Regions from separate parts of the Micromonospora aurantiaca ATCC 27029 genome, predicted to be linked through region 2. Evidence: riboswitches for the same ligand, from Rfam matches in the RefSeq annotation. Region 2 holds a riboswitch; the other holds the start of a gene.
The links. A riboswitch is a leader RNA that binds a small molecule or an ion and turns the genes downstream of it on or off. The one in region 2 is predicted to bind thiamine pyrophosphate.
Positions count from the first base shown of each region.

Region 1 (5,654 bases), 710 kb from region 2:
CGGCTACGTGGCGGGCTGCCTGTTCCGGGTGGTCGGCGTGCTGGTCCACGCGCTGCACGGCCGGGCCGGGCGGTGGCTGGTCAACGAGAAGGGCATGATCGTCTCCGCCGGGCGCCTGCCCGGTGCGCCGCCGGACTTCGCCGAGCGGGCGCAGGCGCTGCTGGGCGCGGTGGGGCGTACCCCTGAGGAACTGGCGGCGACGATCGGTGCCGCCCGGACGCTGGCCGACCAGGTGCTGCCGCTGCCCGGATGACACCCGGGCAGCGGGCATAGGGTGGATCTCGTGAGTGAGATGACCTATCGCCGGCTGGGCGACTCCGGGCTCGTGGTGTCAGTTGTCGGTATCGGCTGCAACAACTTCGGCCGCAAACTCGACCTCGACGGCACCCGGGCGGTGGTGGACGCCGCGCTCGATGCCGGGATCAACTTCTTCGACACCGCCGACATCTACGGCGAGCCGCAGGGTGCCTCCGAGGAACTGCTCGGCCAGGCGCTCAAGGGCCGCCGCGACGACGTGGTGGTGGCCACCAAGTTCGGCATGGACATGAACGGCGCGAACGGGCCGGACCACGGCGCCCGGGGCGCCCGCCGCTACATCGCCCGCGCGGTCGAGGCGTCGCTGTGCCGGCTCGGCACCGACCACATCGACCTGTACCAGATGCACGAGCCCGACCCGGGCACCCCGATCGACGAGACGCTCGCCGCGCTGGACGACCTGGTGACCGCCGGCAAGGTGCGCTACCTCGGCAACTCCAACTTCGCCGGGTGGCAGATCGCCGACGCCGACTGGACCGCGTCGTCGCAGGGGCGTACCCGGTTCATCTCCGCGCAGAACCACTACTCGCTGGTGGAGCGCGGGGTGGAGGACGAGGTGATCCCCGCCTGCGAGCGGTTCGGCCTCGGCATGCTGCCGTTCTTCCCGCTCGCCAACGGGCTGCTCACCGGCAAGTACAAGCGCGGCGAGGCGCCCCCGGCGGGCAGCCGCCTGGCCGGTGGCGGCCGGTACGCCGAGCGGCTGGCCGCCGCGCGCTGGGACGTCATCGAGGCGATCGAGGCGTACGCGGCCGAGCGCGGAATCAGCATGCTCCAGGTGGCGATCGGCGGCCTGGCGGCCCGTCCCGCCGTGACGTCGGTGATCGCCGGCGCGACCACTCCCGACCAGGTGAAGGCCAATGCCGAAGCCGGGACGTGGCAGCCGTCCGACGACGACCTGACCGCCTTGGACGCCATCCTCTGATCGTCCCTGCCGGTGCCGACGCACTCGCCCGCGCGTTGGGCCCGCTCGCGCGTCGGGTCCGCCCGCGCGTTTGGTCCACCCGTGTTCGTTCCGCCCGCGCGTCGCAGGTGCGCCCGCTCGTCGGCGTGCGGCGTCGGGGCTTGCCCCGCGCGGCGGGCGTGCGCCCACCGGGGCCCGCCCGCCGCGCGGAGGCACCCATGGCGTTCCACTCAGAGGCAGCGCTCACGATGGGTGGAACGGTATGGGTGTCAAGAGGGCCTCGAGACACCCATGGCGTTCCACTTGTCGCCAGTTTCAGTCGCGAGTGGAACGCCATAGGTGTCTGCGGGCGGCCTCCTGACGCCCGTGGTGTCTCGGGCGGCCCGGCCCGGCCCGGCTTGGCCCGGCTCGGCCCGCCTCGGTCCGGCTCGGCCAGGCGGCGGGTGGCGGTGGCCGGGCCGGTGGCGCGGCGGGGCGAGACTCGTAGCTGCGGGCTGCGGGCTGCGGGCTGCGGGCTGCGGGGGCGCGGCGGGGTTCGGCGGGCGGCGGGTGCGGATCAGTGGTTTGCCGCGGCGGCGCGACGTTCTGCCAGGGCCTGGCGCACCAGGGCGACAGTGGCGTCGGGCCGGCGTAGCACGTCGTCGACGGTGAACCGGAGCACGACCCACCCGGCCGCGCGGAGCGCGTTCAGGCGCGCCACGTCCCGCCGGAAGTGAGCCCGTTCCCGGTGGTGGTCGCCGTCGTACTCGACCGCGAGGCGGAGAGCCGGCCAGGCCAGGTCCACCCGGGCCACGAAGCGTCCGCCGGCGCGCACCTCGTGCTGGGCGGTCAGCGGGCCGAGACCGGCGTCGAGGAGGAGCAGCCGCAGCCGCGTCTCCATCGGGGACTCGCTCAACGGCTCGGCCATCGTCAGTACCTCGCGCAGCAGCGGAGCGCCCGGCCAACCCGGCCGGTCGGCGGCGTAGGCCCGCAGGACGGGCAGCTTCACGACCCGGCGACGCAGCAGCGCGTCGACGGCGACCAGCGCCTCGGCGAGTGAGCCCTGCCGGCCCAGGTCGAACGCGGTACGCAGCGGGGTCGTGACCGGCAGCCCCGCGAACCGGGTGCGGTCCGACTCGGGCAGGGGCGACCGGGTCACCAGCAGCCGTGGATGAGGACGCATGCGGGCCGGGCTCGGCAGCAGCACGGTGACCGGCGCGTCGCGGCTGAGCACGTCCGTGCCGAACAACCAGGCGGCGCTGCGTCCCGCCAGTGCGGCACCCGGCGGCAGGCGCAACGCCACCGCCTCGCACCACATCCGGTGGTCGTCGGCGCGGTGTCCGTCCCGGTGCACGTACACGTCCGGCAGCAGGCGGATCCACGTCGGCCCGCGCAGCATCGTCCAGGTGAGCAGTCCTTCGGAGACGGCACGGCTGCCCCGGAACGGCAGGATCGCCAGGCGGCGCGGGACACGGGCGGGAACGGACATCCCGGCAGCGTGTCGTGACGAGACGGTCACCTGTTGCCCCGGTACGGCATGTGAACGGTTCCTGGGAAAAACCTCACCCGGGGTTCCGTACGGGCGGGAGGCGTCGTACGGTAGGCCGCAAGTGACCCACGGGAGCCCGGTGCGGACCGGGCTGAGAGGGGGGCTGGGAGCCCCCGACCGTCGAACCTGATCCGGGTAATGCCGGCGCAGGGAGGAGCGTTGCCGTGCTGTCCCTGGGACGACTGCATCTCATCACCGACACCCGGCCGGGGCGTGACCCGCTCGCCGTGCTGCGTGCCGCCCTGCCCGTGGCGGGCGCCGACCTCGTCGTGCAGGTGCGCGTGGAGGACGACGCCACCGACCGGGAGGCGTACGAGCTGGCGTGCCGGGTGACCGAGGCGTGCCGGCCGTACGGGGCACAGTGCCTGGTCAACGACCGGCTGCACGTGGCGCTCGCGGTGGACGCCGCCGGGGGCCACGTCGGCGCGGACGATCTGCCGGTCGCAGCCGCGCGCCGCGTGCTCGGCCCGGACGCGGTGCTCGGCGCGACCGCCCGGGAGCCGGTGGGCGCCCGTACGGCCGTGGATGCGGGCGCGAGCTACCTGGGCGTGGGCCCGTGCCACGTCACCACCACCAAGTCCGGCCTGCCGGACCCGATCGGCCCCGAGGGGATACGCGCGGTCGCCGAGGCGGTCAGCGTTCCGGTGATCGCGATCGGCGGGGTGACCGCCGCGAGCGTGCCGGCGCTGCGGGCCGCCGGGGCGTACGGGGTGGCGGTGGTCGGCGCGCTCAGCCTGGCTGCCGATCCCGCGCACGCCACCGCCGAGCTGCTGCGGGCGCTGACGTGTTAAAAGGGGGCCCTTCCTCTACCGGAGGCGTTAACAGGGGCCCTTCCTTACCGACGTGGCGGTGGTGGGCGCCGGGCCGGTGGGACTCGCGATCGCGTGGCGGTGCGCGCAGCGCGGACTGCGCGTGGTGGTGCACGACGACCGGCCCGGGTCGGGCGCCTCGTCGGTGGCCGCCGGGATGCTGTCGCCGGTCGCGGAGGCGTACTTCGGTGAGCACGAACTCACAGCGCTTCTCATCGGGTCCGCCGCCCGCTGGCCCGGCTTCGCGGCCGAGCTGGCCGGGGCGAGCGGCGTCGACATCGGCTACCGCACCGAGGGCACGCTCGTGGTCGGGCTCACCGCCGACGACCTGGCCGAGGCGGGGCGGCTGTGGTCGTACCAACGGGGTCTGGGACTGCCGATCACGCCGCTGCGCCCCTCGGAGCTGCGCGACCGCGAGCCGGCGCTGGCACCGCGCGTGCGTGGCGGCGCGGTGGCCCCCGGCGACCACCAAGTGGATCCGCGACGGCTGGTCGCCGCGTTGCGGACGGCCGTGGAGCGCGCCGGCGTGGAGCTGCGCCCGGCCCGCGTCGGCGCGCTGTCCGAGGTGGACGCCCAGGTCACTGTGGTCGCGGCCGGCTGCGGCGCGGCGGCGCTGACCGGCCTGCCGGTCCGGCCGGTCAAGGGCCAGGTGCTGCGGCTGCGCGCGCCGGGTGGCGGTCCGCCGGGCTTCCGGCACGTGATCCGGGGGTACGCGGACAGCGAGCCGGTCTACCTGGTGCCCCGGGACAGCGGTGAGGTCGTGGTCGGGGCGACTGTGGAGGAGCGCGCGGACACCGAGGTCACCGCCGGTGGCGTGCTGACACTGCTGCGCGCCGCCGCCGAGCTGGTGCCGGAACTCGTCGAGTACGAGCTGGTGGAGGCCGTTGCCGGGCTGCGCCCCGGTACGCCCGACAACGCGCCGATCATCGGGCCGCTCCCCGGGCAGTCGGGCGTGCTCGCGGCGACCGGGCACCACAGGCACGGCATCGTGCTCACCCCGGTCACCGCCGACCTGGTCACCGAGCTGATCGTCACCGGCGAGCCGGATCCCGCGCTCGCCCCCTTCACCCCGGACCGCTTCGGGAAGGAGCGCACGTGGAACTGATCGTCAACGGCACCGGCCGGACGCTGCCCGAGGGCGTCACCGTCGCCGAGGTGGTCCGCACCGTCACCGACCGGGAGCGCGGGCTCGCCGTAGCGGTCAACGGCGAGGTGGTGCCACGCGGCGGCTGGTCGGCGAGCGTGCTGCGCGACGGCGACCGGGTCGAGGTACTCAGCGCCACCCAGGGCGGGTGAGCGGATGTCCACACTGGAGATCGGCGGGGTCGCGTTCGGCTCCCGGCTCATCCTCGGCACCGGCGGCGCGGCCAACCTGCACGTGCTGGAGCAGGCGATCCGCGCCTCCGGCACCGAGCTGGTGACGTTGGCGCTGCGCCGGGTGGACACCACGCCCGGCAGGTCGGGCGGCCTGCTCGACCTGGTGGAGCGCTGCGGCGTACGGCTGCTGCCGAACACGGCCGGCTGCCGCACCGCCGTGGAGGCGGTGAAGACGGCGCACCTGGCCCGGGAGGCGTTCGACACGGACTGGGTGAAGCTGGAGGTGATCGGCGACGAGCGCACGCTCCTGCCCGACGGGGTGGAGTTGCTGCGCGCCGCCGAGGAACTGGTGGCGGACGGGTTCACCGTGCTGCCGTACACCTCGGACGATCCCGTGCTGGCCCGGCGGCTGGCCGACGTGGGCTGCGCGGCGGTGATGCCGGCCGGGTCGCCGATCGGCTCCGGGCTGGGCATCGGCAACCCGCACCACATCCGGCTGATCCGGGCGGCTGTGGACGTGCCGGTGGTGCTCGACGCGGGCATCGGCACCGCCTCCGACGCGGCCCTGGCGATGGAGCTGGGCTGCGACGCGGTGCTGCTGGCCAGTGCCGTGACCCGGGCCGCCGACCCGGTGGCGATGGCCACGGCCATGCGGTACGCGGTCGAGGCCGGGCACCTGGCGTACGGCGCGGGCCGCATCACCCGCCGCTTCCACGCCTTGCCGTCCACCCCCGACGAGGGACGGCCCGACCTGTGACCGCCGTACGCGTTGCGGATCTTGGTA
Region 1 is NC_014391.1:6,155,279-6,160,932, reverse strand. It holds gene MICAU_RS27380 (nucleotidyltransferase family protein) at 1-253, shown strand, start outside; gene MICAU_RS27375 (aldo/keto reductase) at 275-1,237, shown strand; gene MICAU_RS27370 (DUF559 domain-containing protein) at 1,773-2,684, opposite strand; TPP riboswitch at 2,803-2,914, shown strand; gene thiE (thiamine phosphate synthase) at 2,909-3,535, shown strand; gene thiO (glycine oxidase ThiO) at 3,588-4,658, shown strand; gene thiS (sulfur carrier protein ThiS) at 4,649-4,849, shown strand; gene MICAU_RS27350 (thiazole synthase) at 4,854-5,627, shown strand.
Region 1: another riboswitch for thiamine pyrophosphate. It lies ahead of thiE (thiamine phosphate synthase); the one in region 2 lies ahead of MICAU_RS24070 (ECF transporter S component).

Region 2 (5,654 bases):
GTCGCCGGGGGAGCGGGCGGGGACGTCAACAGGGCGTGATCGCCGGGTGGCCGTGCGTCTCGCGCGGGCGCGTTCGCGTTCTCTCCCGGTAAATCGGGTGCGGGTTTCCGGGCGGCGGGATAGCGTTGCCGCATGCGTAAGTGACGCCCCACCTCCGAGCCCGGTCCACCGCCGCCAGTGCCGTGGACCCGTCCTGCTCCGGGCGTCCGCATTCCTTCCCGCCACCGTCGGTCGCGGTGTCTGTCGTGATCGGAACGCACCGGAGCCCCCGCTCGGCGCGTCCCGGTCGGCGCGCCCGCACGACAGGAGGCCCGCGAATGCCCGCGAAGCGCAATCCGAAGAAGTCCCGCAAGCAGTCGTCGCCGCAGGTGACCCCGCCGAAGCTCGACGCGCTCACGGTGACGCCACCCGCGGTGGTGCTCCCCACGGAGCCGGTGGCGTCCGCCGTGTCCCCGGACTCGGTGTCGCCCTCGGATTCCCCGGAGATCCCGGTGCTGCCGGGCGCATCCGCGACGCCGCCCCGGTCCGGCCCACCGGCAGGGCGGCAGGCCCGGTTCACCGGGCGTAGTCAGCGCGCCGGCCAGACCCGGTTCTACGCCTTCCGCCGCAGCTGACCGACAGCCCTTCCCGGCCAGCCGCTCACCGGGCAGGCCCCTCATCGGGGGCCTGCCCGGGCGTCCCCCCGGAGATCTTGGACGATTCCGGCCCCTAGAGGCGCCATCCCGTACCAAGATCCACTCCAGCCGTGTCGATCATGAAGTTGGCGGCGACAAAACGGGCAACCGGTGCCGTCAACTTCATGATCAACAGGGCGAGGGTGGGCAGGGTGAGGGTGGGCGGGGACGGGGAGGCGGGGCGGGCCCGGGGTCAGCCGATCAAGGGGCGGAAGGTGCCCAGGGCGATGCTTGTGGCCAGGGCACCGCCGGCCAGCAGCGCGGCGCCCGCCACGAGCAGGGCGTCGGCGCGGGTGAAGCGCTGCGGGCGGGCCACGGTGCGCGGCGTACCCGCGTCGAAGCCCCGGGCGTCCATCGCCACGGCCAGCCGGGTACCCCGCCGGATCGCGCCCACCAGCAGCGTGAACGCGGTGGACGCGAACAGCCGCAGCTTCGCCACCGGGTTGCGGCCGGCGTCCACGCCGCGGGCCCGGCGGGCCATGCTGATCATCCGCCACTCCTGTTCCAGCAGCGGCACCATCCGGAACGCGGCGAGCGCCCCGATGGCGAACCGGGCGGGCGTCTTCGCGTTCTGGATCAACGCGTCCGCCAGGTCCGTCGGGTCGGTGGTGGCGAACACGACGATGCCGGGCAGCGCCACGGCGAGCATCCGCAGCACCAGGCCCAGCGCGGTGACGAGAACGCCCTCGGTGACCAGGACCGGACCGGCCTCGACCAGCACCCGGCCGGAGCGGTCGGCCGCGAAGAGCACCAGCGTGATCAGGATGCCGACGGCGCCGGCGAGCAGCGGCCAGGCCCGGCGGGCCAGCACCCGATAGCGGACCCCGAACAGCGGCAGCACCGCGAGTTCGACGGCGATGGCGATGGCCGGGGCCACCGGGTCGAGCGTCGCCACCAGGATCAGCGTGAAGACCACAGCGGCGGCCAGCTTCGCCACCGGGTTGCGCCGGGCCAGCGGGGCGCCGGGTGCGGCGACCGGTTCGAGGCCGATCACGTGGCCACCCCGGCGGGGGAGCGGTGCAGGGTGAGCGTCGTGTCGGCCAGCGCGGCGACGAAGTCCTCGTCGTGGGTCACCGCGACCACGCCGTGCCCGGCGTCGCGCAGCTCGGCGAGCAGGTCGACCAGCTCCAGCCAGGTCCGCCGGTCCTGGCCGAACGTGGGCTCGTCGCAGATCAGCAGGCGGGGCGCGGTGGCCAGGGCCGTCGCCACACTCAGCCGCCGCGCCTCCCCACCGGAGAGGGTGTACGGGTTGGCGCCGGCCAGCCGGTCCAGCCGCAACCGGTGCAGCAGCTCGTCGACGGTGGCGGTCACCGCCGACTCGGGCCGGCCGGTGCGGCGCGGGCCGAGCGCCAGCTCGTCGCGGACCGTGGCGGTGACGAACTGGTGTTCCGGGTCCTGGAACACCGAACCGATCCGGCGTACCAGCGCGGGTGCCCGCCAGCGGTGCGGGGGAGTACGCGCGTCCCGCCCGGCGAGTGCCGCCGACGCGGTGACGGCGCCCGTGCCGGGCTTCAGCAGGCCGCCCAGGAGCAGCGCCAGTGTGGACTTGCCGGCGCCGTTGGGGCCGAGGACGGCGAGCGCCTCGCCGGCGCGTACCCGGAGATCGGTGGGGTCGAGCCGGGGCGGCAGGCCGAGCCGCTCCGCGGTGAGCAGCACGTCGCCGGGCGGCGTGGTGGCGTGCCGGGGTGGCGCGACGTGGCCGGGTACCCAGACCCCGGCGGTGGCCAGCGCGTCGCCGTGCGCGGCGAAGACCGCCTCGGGCGGCCCGTCGGCGCGCACCCCGCCGCCGGGTTCCAGCACCACGACGCGGTCGACCAGCGGCAGTGCCTCGGTGACCCGGTGCTCGACCAGGACCATCGTGGTGTCCGGGTCGAGCGCGTTCGCGACGGCCCGGCGGATCAGGGTGGCACCGGCCGGGTCGAGGTTGGCGGTGGGCTCGTCGAGCAGCAGCAGCCCGGGACGCAGCGCGAGCGTGCCGGCCAGCGCCAGCCGCTGCTGCTCGCCGCCGCTGAGCGCTGCGGTGGGGCGGTCCCTGTCGTACGGGAAGCCGACCCGGTGCAGCGCCTCGTCGACGCGGGGCCAGATCTCCCCGGCGGGTACGCCACGGTTCTCCAGCCCGAACGCCACGTCGTCGCCGGAGCGGGCCATCACGAGCTGGGTCTCCGGGTCCTGGAAGACGATGCCGACGCGCTCGCGGGCCTTGCGCGGGTCCAGCCCGTCGATCTCGACGGTGCCCTCCTGCTCGCCGGAGTCCTCCGGCAGCAGCCCGGCCAGCGCGGCCAGCAGCGTGCTCTTACCGGCGCCGGAGGGTCCGAGCAGCAGCACCCGCTCGCCGCTCTCCACGCGCAGATCCACCCCGCGCAGAGCCCAGCGTTTCCGTCCCCCGTGCCGCCACCCGAACCCCCGCAGCACCACCCCGCTCACCGCCCACCCACCCCCTCTTCTCCGTCGATCATGAGGTTGACGGCGATGACGGGTGCCGAAACGGCCGCCAACTTCATGATCGACACGATGGAGGCGTCAGACCAGGGCTCGGTCGCGGCCGGCGGGGAAGCGGTCCAGGACGCCGGTGTTCGCCAGCGCGCGGGTGAGGACGTGCGCGCCGAAACCGGCGACGATCGTGGCGCTGACGATCGTGATCAGCGCGTACGGGAGGCGGTAGGAGGCGAAGTCGAACGCCTTGTTCCAGTAGACGAAGTCGAAGATCGCCGCGCCGAGGCCGGTCAGCGCGCCGGCCAGCACCGCCACCGGCAGTCGGAACGAGCGGTACCGGAACGCGGCGAAGGCCAGCTCGGCGCCGATGCCCTGCATCAGGCCCTGGAGGATCACGATGCTCGCCCACTGGCTGCCCAGCAGGGCCGAGATGATCGCGGCCACCGTCTCGCAGTACAGCGCGGCGCCCGGCTTGCGGATGATCAGGCCGGCGAGCACCGCCGGGATCAGCCAGACGCCGTAGAGCACGGCCTGTGCCGGCGGGAAGAACGCGAACGCCGCGTCGGTGGCGCTCCAGAGCAGGCCCCAGGCCCAGAAGACGACGCCGAAGGCGACGGCGATGACCGAGGCGACGACGATGTCGACGGTACGCCAGCGGTTGCTGTCGGTGTGGTTCACGGTTGGCTCCCAGTTCGTCGAGGTGAACCAGGAGAAGACGCACGCCGCGCCCGGTGGTCACCGGACGGCGACGCGGCTGGAGGTCGACCGAACTCCCTGCGCTGGCATTACCCAGATCAGGTTCGAGGGTCTGCGGGCACCGGCCCGCACTCTCAGCGCTGTGCGCTCCCCTGTCGGATGTGAAGTTGTCTCGTCGCAGACGCTAGCACCGACCACGGGCCCCGGCCCAGCAGGGCGAGTGTCGGTATGGTGGCGATCATGCTGGTGGATGCGCGGGGACTGACGTTCGAGGTACGCGCCGGCGGCCCCGAGGACGGTGACCCGGTCCTGTTGCTGCACGGCTTTCCGCAGCACTCCGGTGAGTGGGACGCGGTCACGCCCGCGCTGCACGCCGCCGGGCTGCGCACGTACGCGCTCGACCAGCGCGGCTACTCGCCCGGCGCGCGTCCGGCGGACGTCGGGGCGTACCGGATTCCGGAGCTGGTGGCCGACGCGGCCGCGGTGCTCGACGCGCTCGGGGTGACATGCGCGCACGTGGTCGGCCACGACTGGGGCGCGATCGTGGCGTGGGGGCTGGCGGCGGCGCACCCGGAGCGGGTGCGGACGCTGACCGCGGTGTCGGTGCCGCACCCGGCCGCGATGGGGCACGCGCTCGCCACCGACCCGCGGCAGAAGGTCAAGTCCGCCTACATCGCGTTGTTCCGCAAGCCCGGTACGGCGGAGAAGGTGCTGCTGGCGTGGAACGGCGCCACGCTGCGCAAGCTGCTGAGCGGAGTGGGCGACGCCGACGTGGTGGCCCGGTACGCCGAGCCGATGCGTGAGCCGGGCGCGTTGACGGCGGCGCTGAACTGGTACCGCGCGATGACCGGTGCGGACATGAAGGCGGTCGCCCCGGTCGGGGTGTCCACCACGTTCGTGTGGAGCGACAAGGACGTGGCGATCGGCCGGACGGCCGCGCAGGCGTGCGCCGCGCACGTCACCGGTGACTACCGGTTCGTGACGCTGTCCGGCGTCAGCCACTGGATCCCGGACGAGGCGCCCGGCCCGCTGGCCGAGGCGATCCTCGCCCGGTGCGCGGGAACGGAGGAGGCATGACGGTGAGCGCCGAGGCGTACCTGGCGGTGGTGACCGAGACGATCGGCCGGGTCGCCGCCGAGCAGCGGCAGAACGTGGCCGACGCGGCCGACCTGATCGCGGCGGCGCTGCGCGCCGACGGTGTGGTGCACGCGTTCGGCACCGGGCACTCCGAGGCGCTGGCCATGGAGATCGCCGGCCGGGCCGGCGGGCTGGTGCCCACCAACCGGATCGCGCTGCGTGACCTGGTGCTGATCGGCGGCGACCCGGCCGACGTGCTCGGCCCGAAGCTGGAACGCGACCCGGCGGTGGCGCACCGCCTCTACGAGCTGGCGCCGATCCGGCCGCAGGACGTGTTCGTGCTGGCCTCGAACTCGGGCGTGAACGGGGCGATGGTCGAGTTCGCGTCCATCGTGAAGGAACGCGGGCACGGCCTGGTGGCGATCACGTCGGCACAGCACTCGGCGCGGATGACCTCGCGGCACCCGTCCGGCCGCAAGCTGGCCGACTTCGCCGACGTGGTGCTGGACAACGGCGCCCCGTACGGCGACGCCACGCTGCCGCTGCCGGGCGGCGGCGCGGTCGGCGCGGTCTCCTCGATCACCGCGGCGCTGCTCGCCCAGCAGATCGTCGCCGAGGTGGTGGCCCGGCTGGTCGCGGCGGGGCAGCGCCCGCCGGTCTACCTGTCCGCGAACATCACCGGCGGCGACGAGCACAACGCCGAACTGGAGGCACGGTACGCGGGCCGGATCCGCCGCGGTTCCTGAACCGGTTTCGTGATCATCCGTACGGGGC
Region 2 is NC_014391.1:5,446,417-5,452,070, reverse strand. It holds gene MICAU_RS24085 (hypothetical protein) at 318-614, shown strand; gene MICAU_RS24080 (energy-coupling factor transporter transmembrane component T family protein) at 868-1,668, opposite strand; gene MICAU_RS24075 (ABC transporter ATP-binding protein) at 1,665-3,098, opposite strand; gene MICAU_RS24070 (ECF transporter S component) at 3,195-3,785, opposite strand; TPP riboswitch at 3,861-3,967, opposite strand; gene MICAU_RS24065 (alpha/beta fold hydrolase) at 4,044-4,880, shown strand; gene MICAU_RS24060 (sugar isomerase domain-containing protein) at 4,877-5,626, shown strand.